Regions from separate parts of the Labrys sp. KB_33_2 genome, predicted to be linked through region 2. Evidence: riboswitches for the same ligand, from Rfam matches in the RefSeq annotation. Region 2 holds a riboswitch; the other holds the start of a gene.
What was found. Region 2 has a riboswitch for S-adenosylmethionine ahead of metA (homoserine O-acetyltransferase MetA). Riboswitches for the same ligand answer to the same signal wherever they lie in the genome.
Positions count from the first base shown of each region.

Region 1: another riboswitch for S-adenosylmethionine. It lies ahead of AB4037_RS18275 (O-succinylhomoserine sulfhydrylase); the one in region 2 lies ahead of metA (homoserine O-acetyltransferase MetA).

Region 1 is NZ_JBFREW010000010.1:87,084-96,903, forward strand. It holds gene AB4037_RS18245 (allantoate amidohydrolase) at 68-1,336, opposite strand; gene AB4037_RS18250 (BMP family ABC transporter substrate-binding protein) at 1,563-2,642, opposite strand; gene AB4037_RS18255 (ABC transporter permease) at 2,716-3,651, opposite strand; gene AB4037_RS18260 (ABC transporter permease) at 3,651-4,721, opposite strand; gene AB4037_RS18265 (ABC transporter ATP-binding protein) at 4,711-6,231, opposite strand; gene xdhC (xanthine dehydrogenase accessory protein XdhC) at 6,441-7,442, opposite strand; gene AB4037_RS18275 (O-succinylhomoserine sulfhydrylase) at 7,597-8,805, opposite strand; SAM riboswitch at 8,841-8,920, opposite strand; gene AB4037_RS18280 (2'-deoxycytidine 5'-triphosphate deaminase) at 9,013-9,820, shown strand, end outside.
Region 2 is NZ_JBFREW010000016.1:51,442-61,261, forward strand. It holds gene AB4037_RS25885 (hypothetical protein) at 1-812, opposite strand, end outside; gene cckA (cell cycle histidine kinase CckA) at 1,200-3,758, shown strand; gene AB4037_RS25895 (alpha/beta hydrolase) at 3,888-4,772, shown strand; gene AB4037_RS25900 (alpha/beta hydrolase) at 4,871-5,401, shown strand; gene AB4037_RS25905 (hypothetical protein) at 5,428-5,760, shown strand; gene AB4037_RS25910 (TetR-like C-terminal domain-containing protein) at 5,797-6,246, opposite strand; gene metA (homoserine O-acetyltransferase MetA) at 6,516-7,439, opposite strand; SAM riboswitch at 7,495-7,572, opposite strand; gene metH (methionine synthase) at 7,785-9,820, opposite strand, start outside.

The sequences.
Region 1 (9,820 bases), on a different contig from region 2:
CCAACCCGACCGCGCGACGGCTCGCAGCATGATCGGCCGTGATTTGAGAAAGAAGGACGCTTCCTTCTCAGCCCGCGGCTGCTTTCGCTGGATCGAACTTCTCGATGAAATCGATCAGGGCCGTCACCGCCAGACCCATGTCGCGAATCGAGGTGAATTCCGCAGGGTTATGGCTGACGCCGCCGCGGCAACGCACGAACAGCATGCCGATCGGACAGAGGGCGGCCAGCGACTGGGCGTCATGCCCGGCCCCCGACGGCAGGTGGATCGCCTTGCTGCCCTGGGCGATGATCGCTGCGGCAAATCCGGCCTGCAGGGAAGGATCGCAGGGCTCCGCCTTGGCTTCATGGGTCTGCTCGATCCAGACCGAGACGCCGCGCCGTTCGGCGATGGCGAGGAACTCCTTGCGCAGGACGTTCATCGCCTCGACGCGCCTGGCGTCACTCTGCGAGCGCAGATCGACTGTAAAGACGATGCGGGCGGGAATGACGTTGGAGGCGCCGGGCGACAGGCTCAACTTGCCGATGGTGCCGACCATGAAATCATCGGCATGGCTTCTGGCGAGGTTTTCGAGCGCAAGCGCCATTTCGGCGCAGGCCGAGAAGGCGTCCCGCCTCAATGTCATCGGTACCGTGCCGGCATGGCCGGCTTCGCCCACTACCGTCACTGAATAGCGTATCTGGCTGGCGATAGCTGTCACGACACCGAGCCCCTCGCCGGCCTCTTCCAACACCGGGCCCTGCTCGATATGAACCTCGACATAAGCCGCCGCCTCGCCGGGCTCATAGGCGGCCGAGGGAATGGCGTCCGGATCTTTGCCATAGAGTCGCAAGGCATCCACCAGCTTGACGCCATCGTTGGATTCGATCTGCAAAACCGCCGGATCGAAGTGCCCTGCGACGGCCTCGGAGCCGAGCAACGTCGTCGCAAAACGGGAGCCCTCTTCGTCACCGAAGGCGAGGACATCGATACCGAAGGGCATGGCGCCATGTTTGCGGAGGATCTCGCGTGTCGCCAGGATACCAGCGATGACGCCGAACGTGCCGTCATAGGCGCCGGCATCAATCACGGTGTCGATATGCGAGCCGATCAGCAGCCGCTGCACGGCATTGCGCGTTCCCGAAGACGGTGCCAACCGGCCTCGCACCGTGCCGAGCGCGTCCTCGCTGACCTCCAATCCGGCTTCCGTCATCCAGCGGCCCACCAGATCCGCCGCCTGCCGATGCTCGGGTGTGAGATAGAGACGCGTCAGGCGTCCTTCCTCGGCACTGATCGTGGCAAGCGCGCGGATCATGCTCTCGGCCTCGCGGCCCAACGCCATTGCTCGTTCGATCATCTCGTCGCCTCCCCTGTCGGCAGGAAGAACACGGGATAGGGGATGGCATCGAGCCTGGCATGGTCAAATGGCATGGGGTGGTACGGTCTCGTCAGGAGGGCATTCCGAAAGGTTAGCCCGTCCCTAACAGAAAACGCCGCTCCGGTCCCCTTTTGTTGGGGGGACCGGAGAGGTCGTGGGCCGCTATGCGCGAGCAAGTGTAGAGCCTGCATGCGCGGCGGGCCAATCAGTTCGGGAACTTGTCGTCGATGCCCTTGACGTACCAGTTCATGCCGAGGATCTGCGAGGCATCGAGCTTGTCGCCGCCCTTGCATTCCACCGTCTCGCCCGTCTGGTTCGCGACAGGGCAGGTGAAGGGGTGGATCTTGCCGGATTTGAGGCCCGCCTCGGTCTCCTCCGCCAGCTTCTTCACATCGTCGGGCATGTTGGTGTAGGGCGCCATCTTGACCATGCCCTTGTCGAGCCCTTCCCAGGTATCCTCAGACTTCCAGGTCCCGTCCAGTACGGCCTTGGCGCGCTCGATGTAATAGTCGTCCCAGTGGTTGATGATCGCGGTGAGCTGGGTCTTCGGACCGAAGGCGATCATGTCGGAGTCTTGGCCGAAGGAGTTGATACCCTTCTCGGCCGCGGCCTGGGTGGCGGCGGGACTGTCGGTATGGGTCGCCAGGATGTCGGCGCCCTGGGCGATCAGCGCCTTGGAAGCGTCGGCTTCCTTGCCGGGATCATACCAGCTCGAGGTCCAGACGATCTTGATCTTCATGTCCGGGCGTACGGACTGGGCGCCACGCATGAAGGAATTGATGCCCGAGATCACTTCGGGAATCGGGAACGGTGCGACATAGCCGACAATGCCGCTCTTCGACATCTTGGCGGCGATCACGCCCTCCACATAGCGCCCTTCATAGAAGCGCCCGGCATAGGTCGAGACATTCTCGGCCCGCTTGAAGCCGGTGGCGTGCTCGAACTTCACGTCCGGAAAGTTCTTGGCGGCCTTGATGGTGGGATCCATGAAGCCGAAGGAGGTGGTGAAGATCAGCTTGTGACCGGAATCGGCAAGGTTCTCGATGGCGCGCTGGGCATCGGGGCCTTCCTGTACGCTCTCGACATAGGTGGTTTCGACCTTGTCGCCGAGCGCCTTGACCAGCGCCTTGCGTCCGACATCATGCTGGTAGGACCAGCCGAAATCGCCGACCGGACCGACATAGATGAAGCCCACCTTGAGCTTCTCCTCGGCGCTAGCCGAGGTCACCCCGGCACCGGCCATGAGGCCGCAAACGGCCAGGGCTGCCAATATCGTTTTTTTCATAGAGTTTCCCCTCATGGCGGGCCGTACGGATCGAAACGCCGGGCCACGGCCCATGCCCGGCGCCCAACGAAAATTATCGATCAGGCACAAAAGCAGTGCCCAGCGAAGCTGGCGCCACACCGCGCCGCCCCTTGCCGGCAGAGATCATCACCAGGACGATCACCGTGGCAAGATAGGGCAGGCCCGTCCAAAATTGCGGCGGCCAGACCAGCCAATGCGGCAGCGAACCGCCCAGCGCCTGCATGTGCAGATTGCCGATCCAGATGGCCCCGAAGAAATAGGCGCCCAGCAACAGCCGCCCGGGCCGCCAGGACGCGAAGACCACCAGGGCCAGCGCGATCCAGCCGCGGCCGGCCGTCATGCCCGTGCCCCAGAAAGGCGTGTCGGCCAAGGAAAGATAGGCCCCGCCGAGGCCCGCGCAGGCCCCGCCGAACAGCACGGCCCCGAAGCGGATCAGCCTGACGGGATAGCCCAGCGCATGTGCCGAAACATGGTTTTCACCGACGGCCCGCAGGATCAGGCCGCTGCGGCTGCGATAAAGGAACCACCAGACAGCGGCAACCAGCACGATCGACAGATAGACCAGGGCATCCTGGCCGAAGAGGAGAGGCCCGATCACCGGGATATCGGTCAGGCCGGGAATGTCGAGCGACGGGATCTTGGCCCGGTTGAGCCCGACGAAGCTGGTGCCGAGGAGATCGGACAGGCCGAGGCCGAGAATGGTCAGAGCAAGGCCGGAGGCGACCTGGTTGGCGGCGAGCCCCAGGGTCATAAAGGCAAAGAGCGCCGCGAAGACCATCCCCGCCAGGACCGCCGCAAGAAAGCCGAGCAGCGCGCTGCCGGTCATGTAGGCGATGGCAAAGCCTGAGACCGTGCCCATGATCATCATGCCCTCGACCCCGAGATTGAGCACGCCGGAGCGCTCCACCACGAGTTCGCCGATGCCGGCCAGCACGAAGGGCGTCGAGGAGGTGATGATGGTGAGGATGATCGCTTCTGTGAGATTCATCAGGCCACCTTGACTGCGCCGCGCACGATGCGAATGCGGTAGAGGATGAGCGTGTCGCAGGCGAGCACGTAGAACAGCAGGAGGCCCTGGATGACGCTGGTGATGCCGATGGGCACCTTGAGCGAGATCTGGGCCGCTTCGCCACCGAGATAGGACAGCGCCAGCAACAGGCCTGATAACAGGATGCCCACCGGATTGAGCCGACCGAGAAAGGCGACGATGATGGCGGTAAAGCCATAGCCGCTGGCAAAGGGAAGTTGCAGCAATCCCATCGTCCCGTCGGCCACGCTGATGCCGGCCAGGCCGGCAAGGCCACCCGATACGGCAAAGACGAACAAGGTCATGCGCCGGGGCGAAAAACCCGCGAACAGGGCCGCGCGTGGTGCCTGCCCTAGAAGGCGGATCTCGAACCCTTTGAGGCCGCGCCACAGCAGCACGGCCGCGGCGGCCACCACCACCAGCGCGAAGATGGAATCGAGATGGATCGGGCTGCGCCTGAACAGGGCCGGCAGCGTATTGTCGAAATTGGCGGTCAGCGGGAAATTCAACCCGGCCGGATCGCGCCAGGGACCGCGCACGCAATAATCGAGGATCTTGTCCGCGATATAGACCAGCATCAGGCTGGTCAGGATTTCGTTGGTGTTGAAGCGCGTCTTCAGGATCGCCGGAATCAGGCCCCAGAGCGCACCGCCGACGAAGCCGCCGATGAGGATGAGCGGCACGGCATAAAAGGGCGTCTGGCCCTGGAACAACAGGGCGACGCCCCCGCCCACCGTTGCGCCGATGATGTACTGGCCTTCCGCGCCGATATTCCAGTTGTTGGAGATGTAGCAGAGCGACAGGCCGACGGCGATGATCACCAAGGGGGTGGCGCGCACCACCAGTTCCTGAGCGGTACGCAGGCCGGTTAGCGGCTTGATGAAATAGACATAAAGCGCTTCGCCGGGCGCCTTGCCGTAGAGCGCAAAGATGATGGCGGCCGAGACCACCGTAAGCAGGATGGCGATGAGCGGCGAAACCAGGGCCATCGCCACAGAGCGTTCGGCCCGCTTTTCGAGTTCAAGCCGCATGATCGGCGCCCCCCATCAGCAGCCCAATCCGCTCGAGGGTCATGGTCGATACGGGCTCCGGCGCTGACAGCCGGCCATGATGGATGACCGCGATATGGTCGGCGACCTCGAAGATTTCGTCGAGATCCTGGCTGATCACCACCACCGCCGCACCGCGCCGCGACAGATCGATCAGGGCCTGCCGGATCAGGGCGGCGGCACCGGCATCCACGCCCCAGGTCGGCTGGTTCACCACCAGCACGCCGGGCTCGCGCAGCATCTCGCGGCCGACCACGAATTTCTGCAGATTGCCGCCGGAAAGCGAGCCGGCCTCGGGATCCGGCTTGCCCTTGCGCACATCGAACGTGCCGGAAATCCTGACTGCCTCGGCCGAAGCCTTGCGCATGTCGACCATACCGTATGACACCAGCCCGCTGGCGGCATGGCCAGTCAGCAGCGCATTCTGCGATAGGGTCATGCGCGGCGCCGCCGCATGGCCGAGCCGCTCCTCCGGCACGAAGGCGGCACGCAATCGCCGACGCTCGGTGACGCCAAGCCCCCCCACCGGCTTGCCGTCGACGGCCACGGCCTCGGGCTCCACCGTCCGCTCGCCGGAGATGGCCGCGAAGAGTTCGCTCTGGCCATTGCCCGCCACGCCGGCAATGGCGAGAATCTCGCCGCCCCGGGCATTCAGCGTGAGATCCTTCAGCGCGGTGCCATGCAGGTCTTCGGCCGGTAGATTCAACCCCTTCAGCGCGAGACGTACGGGCCCGTCCCGATTGGCCAGGCGACCATGCTCGACCATGGCGACGTCAGCGCCCACCATCATGCGAGCAAGACTGGCGGCAGTTTCCCGGCGCGGATCGCAGGTCGCCACCAGCTTGCCATGACGCAGCACGGTCGCCGTTTGGCATAGGCGCTTCACCTCTTCCAGCCGGTGGGAGATATAGAGCACCGCCCTGCCCTCGCCGGTGATGCGTTCAAGGGTGAGGAAGAGCTGGTCGGCCTCCTGCGGTGTCAGCACCGAGGTCGGCTCATCGAGAATGAGGAGCTTGGGATTCTGCATCAGACAGCGCACGATCTCGATGCGCTGTCTCTCCCCCACCGAGAGCGTATGCACCGGCCGGCGCGGCTCGAGCGGCAGCCCATAGGCGGCTGATACTGCCGCGATGCCCTCCTCGACATCCCGCAGTTTCGTACCCGGCGGCTGCGCCAGGGCGACATTCTCGGCCACGCTGAGATTGTCGAACAACGAGAAATGCTGGAACACCATGCCGATGCCCATCGCACGGGCAGCAGCCGGGCGCGGCAGCTGGATCGGCTCGCCTTGCCAGTAGAGCTGTCCCTCGTTCGGCTGCAGCAGGCCATAGAGAATCTTGACGAAGGTCGACTTGCCGGCGCCGTTCTCGCCCAACAAGGCGTGAATTTCATGCGGCATGATCTTGAGATCGATACCGTCATTCGCTCTCAGCGCACCGAAGATCTTGACGATACCCCTCGCTTCGATCAGGGGCGTGTGAGCGTCTGCCATTGCTGCCACATTCATGGACGTGCCCAATCCATAGGCGCAAATAGAGCAGATGCGAAGAGTTCAGGCATGGTGACGCAGCTTTTCCCCAACTCAGCGACGTACCAGGACCGAAGCGTTTTGCGATTGAGTGGAATCACCAAGAATCGCAAAGACGCATCGAAGCAGAGACGCTAGGGCAAACACGCGTTCAAGCGTGAACGCGCTTTGCTCTAGGCCTGCCGCCGGCCGTCTTTCAGGACCGGCATCTGGCTGCCGGCCTGACGGGGTAACTGCAAGATCTGGGCCACGACGGAAGCCGCTATGACTGCCGGCTCCTTGCCCTCGATGCCGGGCACCCCGATCGGGCAGATCATGCCCTCGATCAGGCGCTCTGTCAGGCCCGCTTGCCGCAATTGCGAGAGGAAGCGGGCTCGCTTGGTCTGGGAGCCGATCACACCGACATAGGCAAAGCGGTCCGCTGCCAAGGCCGTCGAAACGATGGCAAGATCGAGCGCATGGCTATGCGTCATGACGACGATGCGTGCACGATCGGGCGCGCCGGCCAGGATCCGCCCGGGCTCCGCATCGCGGCGGAGCACGACATTCTGAGGCACGTGGCTCGGGAAGGCATCGGGCCGAGCATCGCACCAGACCACATCGATCGGCAGAGGCGCCAACGCCAGGATCAACGCCCTACCGACATGGCCGGCTCCGAACAGATAGAGAGAAGGGTTGGCGGGCTCCAGTCTTTCGAGCAGGCGCCCATCCGGCAGAAAACGGCTGGCCGCTTCCGCGGGCAGCCCTTGCGCCTCGGCATCCGTAGCCGGGCGACGCATGAAACCGCCCCGGTCCTGCGGCATACCGATGAGGACATGTCCCCTATTGACCGATGGCGCCGCAAGTTCGCTCAGCCAGACGAGATCGTCTCGTTCCAGGCGTTCCAGCATCAGGCCGACCCGGCCACCACAGCACTGGCCGAGATCAGGGCCCAGAGCCTTGTCCATGGAACGTAGACGGCGACCCTCCCCGGCGGAGAGGAGAGCCTGAGCTTCCGCCAGCACCTGCCATTCCAGGGTACCGCCCCCGACCGTGCCGGAAAAAGCCCCGTCCGCCCGCACGGCCATGCGCGTGCCCGCCTCGCGCGGGCTCGAGCCACGCGCGTCCATGATGGTGACGAGTACGGCGCGGCCGTCCCGCTCGACCATGGCTTTCAGCGTCGCGAAGATCCCCATCGCTCTGCCCGCACCCATGCCGGTTTAAGTACCAGCATGATAACGCTTTGGGGCGACCGCGCCAAAGTTCAATTCGGGGGCCGGTCTTCAGACCAGCCCGGACTCCTCCAGGGAGCGCGGTATTTCCTGGCTGGTCCGAGGACCAGCCTCCCGATTACAGTGCCTTGTCGAGCGCCTGCGTGAAATCGGCGATCAGGTCATCGGAGCTCTCGATGCCGGCCGAGAAGCGCAGCATGCCCTGGCGGATACCCATGCCCAGGCGCGCGTCTTCCTCGAAGCGCTGATGGGTGGTGGTCGAAGGATGGGTGATCAGGCTCTTGGTGTCGCCGAGATTGTTGGAGATGCGGGTGATCTTCAGCGCATTGGCAACCTTGAACGCCGCGCTCTTGCCGCCCTTCACCTCGAAGGTCACCAGCGTGCCGCCCGCCTTCATCTGGCGGCGTGCGAGTTCCACCTGCGGATGATCGTCGCGGAAGGGATAGATCACGCGCTCGACTGCCTTGTGGTTCCCCAGGGCATCGGCAACCTTTACCGCATTGGCGATCTGGCGTTCGACCCTGAGTTCCAGAGTCTCCAGGCCCTTGAGCATCACCCAGGCATTGAAAGGCGAGATCGAGGGACCGGTCTGGCGCAAATAGGTTTGGATATGGTCGTTGATGAACTTCTCGGATGCCAGGATCACGCCGGCCAGACAGCGGCCCTGCCCGTCAATATGCTTGGTGGCCGAATAGACCACGCAATCGGCACCGAGTTCGAGCGGGCTCTGCAGCAGCGGCGTCGCGAAGACATTATCCACCACCAGCGTGGCGCCGGCGCTCTTGGCGATCTTGGCTATGGCGGCGATGTCGAGAATCTCGAGCGTGGGATTGGTCGGGCTTTCAAGGAAGAACACCTTCGTCTCCGGCCGCACCGCCGCCTGCCATTGGGCAAGCTCGGTGCCGTCGACCAGGGTGGAGGTGACGCCGAAGCGCGGCAGCAGTTCCTCGATGACATAGCGGCATGAGCCGAACAGCGCCTTGGCGGCGACGACGTGGTCGCCGGTCTTGAGCTGGCCGATCAGGGTCGCGGTGACGGCGGCCATGCCCGAGGCGGTGGCGCGAGCTGCCTCGGCTCCCTCCAGTTCCGCCATGCGCTGCTCGAACATCGCCACGGTGGGATTGGAAAAGCGGCTATAGATGAAGCCGACATCCTCGCCCTTGAAGCGGGCCTCCGCCTGTTCGGCACTCTCGTAGACAAATCCCTGGGTGAGGAACAGCGCCTCCGACGTCTCCGCATATTGCGAGCGCAGCGTGCCGGCATGCACGAGCCGGGTGGCCGGGCGCAATTCCCGGGTGGAAGGTGCTGAAGTCAAAGGTTTGGTCATCTGCGGCAATCCCGATAGCCGCAAGTCGAGCGCCAGCGCTCTTTCCCACGGCCCTTTAGCGAGTTGTTTTACGTGGCTGCAAGCCGGCCGGCCCAAATCCACCACGACGAAGACTGTTGAGTAGCCCTACTCCCGGATGGCGTCAATGGATGGTTTCGTCTAGCAAGACCAGGAACCGCAATAAGCTGGCAGAAAAAAGCGAGAGCCATGCCCTCCCCGAACATCCCGCATTCCCCAGGCCTTCTGCACACTTTTGGCATCCTGCCCTCCCAGGCGATTGCTGGCCTGGTCGAGACGGGAGCCGTCCGCATCGAACAACCTCTGGCTTCGGATCAGATTCAGCCCGCCAGTCTCGATCTGCGCCTCGGCGCCAAGGCCTACCGCATGCGGGCGAGCTTCCTGCCGGGGCCGCGCAACACCGTGGCCGAGCGCATCAGGGACCTCGCCTTGCATGAGATCGACCTGACCAAGGGCGCCGTGCTGGAGACGGGCTGCGTCTATATCGTGCCCCTGCTCGAAAGCCTGCAAATGCCGGATGGCGTTCTCGCTTCCACCAATCCCAAGAGCTCGACCGGTCGCCTCGACGTCTTCACCCGTGTCATCACCGACCATGCCCGCGCCTTCGACCAGGTCGAGGCGGGTTATGACGGGCCGCTCTATGCTGAAATCGGACCGCGCACCTTCCCGGTGCTGGTGCGGACGGGATCGCGCCTGAGCCAGATCCGCTTCCGCCGTGGCGAAGCCCGCATCGACGATGCCTCCTTGCGCGAATTGCAGCGCCGCATGGGCCTGGTTTCGTCGCCCGACCCGGACATCGCCGGCGGTGTCGCCGTCTCCGTCGACCTCACCGGCTTCGGCGACGGTATCGTCGGCTACCGCGCCAAGCGCCACACCGCCGTTGTTGATGTCGACAAGCGGGCGGCCTGCGATCTGCTCGATTTCTGGGAGCCCATCCCGCATCGCGGCAAGAACGACATGATCCTCGACCCGGACGAGTTCTACATCCTGGCGTCCA
Region 2 (9,820 bases):
AGGTCAGCCTTGGGCTTGGGTGCTGGCGTGGTTTGTGCGGCCGATACCGTTGGCTTGGGCGCCGGCGTCGTCGTAGGCGCCTCGTCGGCCAGAAGCTCCTCGAAATGCGCGGTATCGATCGTGGCGCGCGGCTCTTCGGTCACCGGTGCGGCAGGTGCGGCCGGGGTCGGCGTCGTTGCAGGAGCGGCGGCCCGGCCGAAATTCGGCAAGCGCGAAGTGGCCCGCTGGAAGAAGCCGGGCTCGCGCGGGGGCACCACGCCCGAACGCGCGGCGGAAGTGGTTGCGGAAGTGGTCGAAGGCGCCGGGGTCGTGGTAGCGGCCAGGGTAGGGGGGGCAGTGGGTGTCCTGCTGGCCGCCGTGGTGGCCGGTGCCGGAGTTGGCGTATCGATCCTGGCGACAGGCGGGGGAGCGACCGGGGTCGGACGGGCGAAGTCTTCCTCGACCTGCCGCGGTGGGGCCGCGACGGCAGTCGCACGCTCCTGCACCGGCGGCGTTGCTGCACCGGGCGAAGCCGGGCGCTGAGCCTGGCCGGCCGAGCGGGCGCGCAGAATGCTGGATTCGACGACCACGTCGTTCGGGCCGCCGATCATGATCAGATGTTCGACATTGTCACGCCGAACCAGCACGAGCTGACGGGCGCCGACGCCATAGGAATCCACCACGCCGAGCCGCGACTGCCGACCGCCCTTGACGCCGCCGCCGAGCTGGGGCCGGTTGAGCGTGCGCCAGATGAACATCAGGACGACTCCCACCACCAGCAGGCCAGCCAAGGCGAACAACTGCGCGGGCAGCCAAGAGTTCAACGAATCCATCGATACATTTCCTTAGATCTGGTCCGGTGCCGATAGGGGATGGCAGCCTGATACGACCAGTACTCTTTCCGGGCTGGTTTCTTAGAAGACGGTTAACGTGCAAGAATCAACAGCAAAGTCGCAAAACTAAGGCTTGTCCCTTGGAATTGGCCAAAAATTCGGAGAAATGCCGCAAAAGGGGCGGATTTGTCTTCCCTCTCAGCCGTTTCGCTGAGGATATACCATGGTCGAGCATGCGTTTGGACGGAGCTAAAACGCTGCAAGGGACCACGATATTTTTGGTCAACGAGGTTAACACATTTTGAAATGTGAACTGCTAAGCCAAACTGACCATTATGCGGTTCGCCGGAGCGAATCGCCCTTTGACGATGCGCGGTGGGGTTGAACATGGCTGAAGGCGAGGAGGCGGCGGCACGCGGCGCCGCAGTCGATCGCAGCGAGCGGCCCAGCGGCATCTTCTGGGTGCTGGCGCTTGCCGCGGTGATCATCCTCATCGCCGTGGGGGTGTCGCTGCTGCCCTATGACTGGGGCAAGGTCGCCAGTTTCGGCATCCTGGCCGTCTTTGCCATCGTCGGCATGATTGCGATGTTCGCCTGGGCGATGGGAATCGCCCATTTCGGCCAGAGCTCGATCGCCCGCAACGACCTCACCAAGCTGATCGCCGACGATTCTCCGGAAGGCATCCTCGTCACCAACAAGGATGGCCGTATCATCTATGCCAACGAAGCGTATCTGACGCTGACCGGCGCCATGGGCGAGCAGGACATCCGCACGGTGGAGCGGGCTTTCACGGGGGACCCCGACGTTTCGGAGGCGACGTATCGCCTGGCGCAGGCTGCGCGGGCCGGGCAGCGCCTCGCCGAGGAATTTCGCATCGCCTCGGCGCCGCCTTCCGGAACGGCCTCCTGGTATCGCGTGCGGGTGCGTCCGATCGCACGCCCCTCCGGTGCAGGGGAGACGGTCTGGACCGTTGCCGACATCACGCGCGAGCGCGAGCGCCAGGAAAACGTCTTCCAGGAACTGCAGCACGCCATAGACTATCTTGACCACGCGCCGGCCGGCTTCTTCTCCGCCGATCCTTCGGGCGAGATCGTTTATCTCAACGCCACGCTCGCCGGCTGGCTCGACTATGACCTCGCCCAGTTCGGCACAGGCGGCCTGACTCTGGCCGACATCGCGCCCGGCAATGCCGGCGCTTTGGTGGTGACGCAGGCCAGCGAGCCGGGCAGCGTGCGCACCGAGATCTTCGACATCGATCTCAGGCGCCGCAACGGCACCATCATGCCCGTGCGCCTGTTCCACAAGATCGCCTTCGCCGCCGATGGCCAGCCCGGCCCCTCGCGGACCCTGGTGATCTATCGCGGGCCGGGCGGCGACGTTTCAGAAGGCTTGCGAGCGGCGGAAGTTCGTTTTGCACGCTTCTTCAACAACTCGCCTTTGGCCATTGCGACGATTGACGAAAACGCCAGGATCGTGCGTACCAACGCGGCCTTCATGCGCCTGTTCAAGGAGTCCCTCAATGGCGACGCACCGGGCCATTCCCTGCTCGAGGCCGTGGTCGAGCGCGACCGCGAGGGCCTGAGCAAACTGACCCGTCTCGCCATGGCCGGCCGCGGCGACATCGAACCGGCCGAGGCTTCCCTGGCCGGACAGGGCAGCCGCTCCGCCCGCTTCTGGTTCGCGCCCGTCGATCGCGGCGAGAACGAGAAGGAAGCAGCGATCGTCTACATGATCGACACCACCGAGCAGCGCACGCTGCAGGAGCAGTTCACCCAGAGCCAGAAGATGAATGCGGTCGGCCAGCTTGCCGGCGGCGTAGCGCACGATTTCAACAATGTGCTCGGGGTGATCATGCTGGCGGCCGATTCCCTGCTCGGCAGCCACAAGCCCGGCGATCCCGCTTTCCAGGACATCATGGCGATCAAGAGCAACGCCAACCGCGCCGCCAATCTGGTGCGCCAGTTGCTTGCGTTCTCGCGCCGGCAGACCCTGCGCCCGCAGGTGCTGAACCTCAATGACGCGATGTCGGACCTGTCGATGCTGCTGCGGCGCCTGCTCGGCGAGAAAGTCGCGCTGGAGGTCGTGCATGGCCGCGATCTCTGGCCGGTGAAAGTGGACGTCAACCAGTTCGAACAGGTGGTGATGAACCTCACCGTCAATGCGCGCGATGCCATGGCCGATGGCGGCAAGGTGATCATCCGTACGCGCAATGTGCCGATCTCGGAGGCGAGCGCCCTCGATCGCAGCGAATTGCCGCCGGCCGACTATGTCACCGTCGAGGTCGAGGACAATGGCAGCGGCATTCCGCCGGCCGTCCTGGACAAGATCTTCGAGCCCTTTTTCACCACCAAGGATGTCGGCAAGGGCACCGGCCTCGGGCTTTCCACCGTCTACGGCATCGTCAAGCAGACCGGCGGCTCCATCCTCGTCCACTCGGTGGAGGGCAAGGGCACGATCTTCCAGATCTTCCTGCCGCGTATGATCGAGTTGGCAAAGGCAGCCAGCGTCGAAGCCGACACCCCGCCGGGCCAGGCTGGGTCGACACCGGCCAAGACCAAGGACATGCCCGATCTCACCGGGCGCGGCCGCATCCTGCTGGTCGAGGACGAGGAGGCCCTGCGGGCGCTCTCTGCCCGCACCCTGACGGCCCGTGGCTTCGAGGTCATCGAAGCCGGCTCGGGCATCGAGGCCCTGCAGATCATCGACGAAGGCGAGAACGAGATCGATCTCGTCGTATCCGACGTGGTGATGCCCGAAATGGATGGGCCGACCCTGCTCAAGGAAATGCGCAAGCGCAATTCGACGACGCGGATCATCTTCGTCTCCGGCTATGCCGAAGAGGCGTTCGCCAAGAACATGCCTGAGGGCGAGGAATTCGCCTTCCTGCCCAAGCCCTTCTCGATGAAGCAGTTGGTCGAGGCCGTGAAGTCCAATATGAAGCCGTAGATTGGCGGCTGGAACGGTTTTCGGGCGATGCGCGGCGTTCGAGCTGGCCAGCTCCTCATGACGACTTAAGCAATTGCTTGAACTGTAATTTTGGATATTGCGTCATTGTTTTTTCACGCAAGAATTTGGATGGCCGCCGCCCTGGTGGTGCTCGGCGCGATGTCAGCCGAGGCTAGGGACGGCATCCCGACGGGCTGCGATCTCGGCGGCACCCAGATCCGTTCCATCGCCGATCCCGTCTCGGGCCGATCCTATGATGTCGAGGTCACCTTGCCGTCGGATTACCAGGCCAATCCCGCCAAGCGCTATCCGGTGCTGTATTATGCCGATGGCGGCCACCTTGCCGCGTCCGCAACCTGCCTGTCGAAGGAGTCGCGGCGCCAGGAGGCGCTCCGGCTGGTCAGAAAGCTCCATCGCGACGGCAAGCTGGCGGAAGAACCTATCCTCGTCGGCCTGTCCTATGCCAAGGGCGAGGGCTTTGCGGTAAGCCGGGCTCGCGACTACACGCCGGTTGCCGACAAGCCTGGTTATGGCGGAGCCGGGGCCTTTCAGGCCTATCTCGGCAAGACCGTCATGCCCGTGATCGAGGGCCTTTATCGGACCGACCCCAGAAGACGCCTGTTCTGGGGCCATTCCTATGGCGGGCTTCTCGGAGCCCGGATACTGCTGACTGAACCCGGCCTCTTCCGTTCCTATATTCTCGGCAGCCCGTCCTTGTGGTTCGCCGACCACGCCATCCTGACGATGGAGGCCGACTACGCCAGGGCGAACCGCGACCTGAAGGCCCATGTCCTGATCTATGTCGGCGGCGACGAGATCAGCCGCTACGATCCAGGCCGGCGCGGCGATACCCAGGATATGGTCGGCGATGTCAGGACGTTCGAGAAGATCTTGAAATCTCGCGGTTTTCGAAGCCTGACGATCCGCTCTCTGGTGGTGCCGGGCAAGAACCACCGCACCACCATTCCCCCGGGCTTTGCCTGGGCCATCACCGCCGCACTCGCCGGCGGATGAGCGTCGCGGGCGAGCGGAGGGGCGACTTGGCTGAGAAACGACGTCAAAACAAAGGGTTGCAGAGAAAATGTGATTCAGGAAGATCACGTTTTGCTCTCGTGCTCGCTTTGGCCGCCCTCATCGCCGCCTGCCTGAGCGCTCCCATCGAAGCCGCCGAAGGCAAGGCCGGAAAATGGCGCTCATGCGATCCCGGCGGCATCCTCACCCAATCCGTGCCCGATCCCGTCTCGGCCCGATCCTATGACATCGAGGTCAGCCTGCCCTCCGGCTATGACGCGGCCGCGGCCAAGCTCTATCCCGTTCTCTATCTGGCCGATGGCGGCCGTGCTGTCAGGCCGCTGGCCTGTGAGGTGAGGGCACTCTACGGCGAAGGGAGCCTGCGGGAGGATCCCATCATCGTCGGTCTTTCCTATGCGAAGGGCGAAAATCTGGAGGTGAGCCGCAAGCGCGACTACACGCCGGTTGCCCTCAAGCCCGGAGACACCGCCTATGGCGGGGCGAGCGCTTATCAGCTCTATCTGCGCCAGACCGTGATCCCCTATGTCGAGCGGCAGTATCGGGCCGATCCCGGCCGGCGCCTTTACTGGGGCCATTCCTATGGCGCCTGCTCGGTACGCGCATCCTGCTGACGGAGCCCGACCTGTTCGCGACCTATATGCTCGGCAGCCCCTCTTTCTGGTTCGGCGATCAGGCCATCCTGGCGATCGAAGCCGATTATGCCAAGGCCAACAGCGACTTGAAGGCCGAGGTCCTGATGTATGTCGGTGGCGACGAAGTCTCCCGCTACGATGCGGGACGGCGCGGCTATACCAAGGATATGGTCGGCGGCATGAAGGCGTTCGAGGCGCGCCTGCGAGAACGCGGCTTTCCGGGCCTGAGCATCCGCTCGCTGGTGGTGCCGGGCAAGAACCATCGCAATAGCATTCCGGCGGGTTTCGGCTGGGCCATTACCTCGGCTCTCGGCAAGGCACAGGTGGCGGAACCCTAAAAGGTTCCCGGGGGCGCTGGCATCCACGAACACACATCAAGGTGTTTCGAGGCCTCGGCCCATGGCGCTGACCACCAGGGCGACCTGTTCGCGCAGATAGGGCAGGGGCAACTGCACCAGCTTGCCCTCCAGTCCGAGCAGCACCATGCCATGGGCGGCCGAGAAGAGAGAGCGGGCGAGAAGAGATCTTTCGGAAAGAGGCAGACCCGGCTGGAGTACGGCGAGCGGGGCTTCCAGATGCTGGAAGAGTGCATCCTGCTGGCACAAATGGTCTTCCGGCAGGTCCTGGCCGTCCGGAAGGCGGAAGTCGAAGAGGGCGTGCCAGCGTCCCCCATGCTCGGCGGCGAAATCCAGATAGCCATTGGCGAGCGCGATCAAGGTGCGATTGGCGATGGTGCGCCGACTGCCACCCGCCTCGGCCTGGATCAAGGCCTGTCTGGCCATGGGCACGGTGATGCTGATCCAGACCTGCGTGACGCCGATCAAGACCTTGCACGGACCAGCAGGAGGCCGGCCGGCTGCACAACCGCATCGAAGACGCCAAGACCGAGCAGTTGCTGATGCGCATGGATCGCGCCAAGGATTGAGGGGCTTCCGAGGGGGCGCGGGCACTTTTTTAGCAGGATAAGCGCGGATTGGAGGGTCGATCTGCAGATCGACCTTCTTCCTTTCCTGCGCGACGGTGCTTCCAAGATGGTCGATCTGGAGATCGACCCTCCAATCCGCGCCTAGGCGCCCGTGCACCCGAGAGAATCTCAGCGCCCCCTGCCGACTTCGCTCAGGTCATAGGATGTCGTCTGGTATATCTCGTTGATCCAGTTGCCGAACAGAAGATGGGCGTGGCTGCGCCAGAAATTGCGCGGCGGGAAGGATGGATCGTCATAGGGGAAGTAGTTCTTCGGCAGCTTGATCGGCACGCCCGAGTCGACGTCGCGGAAATACTCATCGGCCAGCGAGGTCGATTCATATTCGACATGGTTGAACAGATAGAGCCGGTTGCCCTTTTGCTCGTGAATGAGACACACGCCGGTTTCGTCCGAATCCATCAAGATCTCCAACTCGGCATTCTTGCGCACATCTTCGCTGCGGACCTCCGTCCAACGCGAGACGGGTATGTGGAAGTCGTCTGAAAAGCCGTTGAGATAGATCGAGGAAGGCTTGCGGTTGTGGTGCTGGTAGACACCAAAGGCCTTCTCGGTCAGGTCATATTTGGGAATGCGGTGGAAATGCCAGATGGCCGCCATCGCGCCCCAGCACACGTTCAGCGTGGAATGCACGTTGGTCGTGGTCCAGTCGAGGATCTGCTCGAGTTCCTTCCAATAGGTCACGTCTTCGAAGGGCAGGGTCTCCACCGGCGCGCCGGTGATGATGAAGCCGTCGAATTTGCGCTCACGCACCTCTTCCCAGGTTTCGTAGAAGGCAAGCAGGTGGTCCTCGGAGGTATTCTTGGCACGGTGGCCGCCGACGCGCACCAGCGAGAGTTCGACCTGCAGCGGAGTGGCGCCGACCAGGCGCGCCATCTGCAGCTCGGTGCGGATCTTGTTGGGCATCAGATTGAGCAGGCCTATCTGCAGCGGACGGATATCTTGCCGGATGGCGGCAGTTTCCGTCATCACCCGCACCCCTTCGCTGACCAGGGTGGAGAAGGCGGGCAGGGTATCCGGAATCTTGATAGGCATGTTGCACTCGATCGACGTTGGGCCAGCCGGAAAGCAATGCGACAGGTCCACGGATGGAATGCATCCAGCGGCCCTTTAGCGAGTTGTTTAACGTGGCTGCAAGCCGGCCGGCCAAATCACCACGAGGAGAGAGTTAATCCTGTGGTGAATGGAAATCAATGGCAATCCTGGGAGCGTGAGCGGTGGGCAGAGGGGCTCTCACCTTGCGGGATTGGAGGGTCGATCTCCAGATCGACCATCTTGGAAGCGTCGCACGTGAGGGAGAGGGAAGATGGTCGATCTGGAGATCGACCCTCCATGTTCCCCGTGCATATCCGCGGACCGGAAGCCGGCGATCCCGGGAATCTACTCCGCCGCCTCCGCCGTTCGCGGCACATAGTTCAGCACTGGCGAAAGCCAGCGTTCGACTTCGTTCACCGTCATGCCCTTGCGGGCGGCGTAATCCTCGACCTGGTCCTGCTCGATCTTCGACACCCCGAAGTAATAGGCATCGGGATGGGCGAAATAGAGCCCGGACACCGAGGCGCCCGGCCACATCGCATAGCTCTCGGTCAGGCGTACGCCGATGCGTTCTTCGGCGTCGAGCAGGTGGAACAGTGTGCCCTTCTCGGTATGGTCGGGCTGGGCGGGATAGCCGGGGGCAGGGCGGATACCGCGATAGGGTTCGCCGATGAGTTGGTCGGGGGCCAGGTTCTCGTCGATCGCATAGCCCCAGAACTCCTTGCGGACGCGCTCATGCATGCGTTCGGCGAAAGCCTCGGCGAAACGGTCGGCCAGAGCCTTGACCATGATCGAGCCATAGTCGTCATTGGCGCGTTCGAAGCGCTTGGCGATCTCGTCCTCTTCCATGCCGGCCGTGACCACGAAGCCGCCGAGATAGTCGCCCTGGCCACTCGTTTCAGGGGCAACGAAGTCGGAGAGGGCTACATTGGGCCGCCCGTCGCGCTTGGTGAGCTGCTGGCGCAGGGTGTGCAGGCTTGCGAGCTTCCGGCTGCGGTTCTCATCCGTATACAAATGTATATCGTCGCTGACGGCGTTCGCCGGCCAGAAGCCGATTATGGCTTTTGGCCGGAACCATTTCTCCGCGATGATGCGTGCCAACATGGCCTGGGCATCGTCGAAAAGCTGGCGTGCAGCCGCTCCCTGCTTCTCGTCGGACAGGATGGCGGGATAACGCCCCTTCAGTTCCCAGGTCTGGAAGAACGGCGTCCAGTCGATGTAGCGCGAAAGCTCGGCGAGATCGTAGTTCTCGAAGACCCGTGTTCCCAGGAAGGATGGTTTCGGTGCCGTGAAGCCTGTCCAATCCACCTTGTGGGCGTTGGCCCTGGCCTTGGCGAGCGGCAGGCGCAGCTTGTCGGCCTCGCTGCGGGCATGCGCCGCCGCGACCTTGGCGTATTCGGCCTGGACGGTTTCGACATAGCCCGCCTTGTTCGCGGGGGACAGCAGGCTGGAGACGACGCCGACGGCGCGGCTCGCATCCGTCACATAGACGGCCTGGCCACGGTCATAGCGCGGATGCACCTTCACGGCAGTATGGACGCGGCTGGTAGTGGCGCCGCCGATCAGCAAGGGGATGTCGAAGCCCTCGCGTTCCATCTCGGCGGCGACATGCACCATTTCGTCGAGCGAGGGTGTGATCAGGCCGGACAGCCCGATGATGTCGACCTTCTCCTGACGCGCCACCTCGAGGATTTTTGCCGACGGCACCATCACGCCGAGATCGATGATCTCGTAATTGTTGCAGGCGAGCACGACGCCGACGATGTTCTTGCCGATGTCGTGTACGTCGCCCTTCACGGTCGCCATCAAAATCTTGCCGGCGCTCTGGCGTTCGCCAGTGCCGCCATTGGCAAGCTTCTCGGCCTCCATATAGGGCAGGAGGCTGGCGACGGCCTGCTTCATCACACGAGCCGACTTCACCACTTGCGGCAGGAACATCTTGCCGGCACCGAAGAGATCGCCAACCACGTTCATGCCGGCCATCAGTGGCCCTTCAATGACGTGCAGGGGACGTGCGGCCGCAAGACGCGCCTCCTCGGTATCGGCATCGATGAACTCGGTAATGCCATTGACGAGCGCATGGGATATGCGCTGCTCGACCGGCCACTCACGCCAGGCGAGATCCTTTTCCTTGGCTTCCTTGCCGGCGGCGCCACGGAAACGCTCGGCCAGTTCGAGCAGGCGTTCGGTCGGGTTCAGCTCCCCGCGCGAGGGCCGGTTGAGCACGACATCCTCGCAGGCTTCGCGCAAGTCCGGATCGATGGATTCATAGACGGCGAGTTGCCCGGCATTGACGATGCCCATGTCCATGCCGGCCTGGATGGCATGGTAGAGGAACACGGCGTGCATGGCCTCTCGCACCGGCTCATTGCCGCGGAACG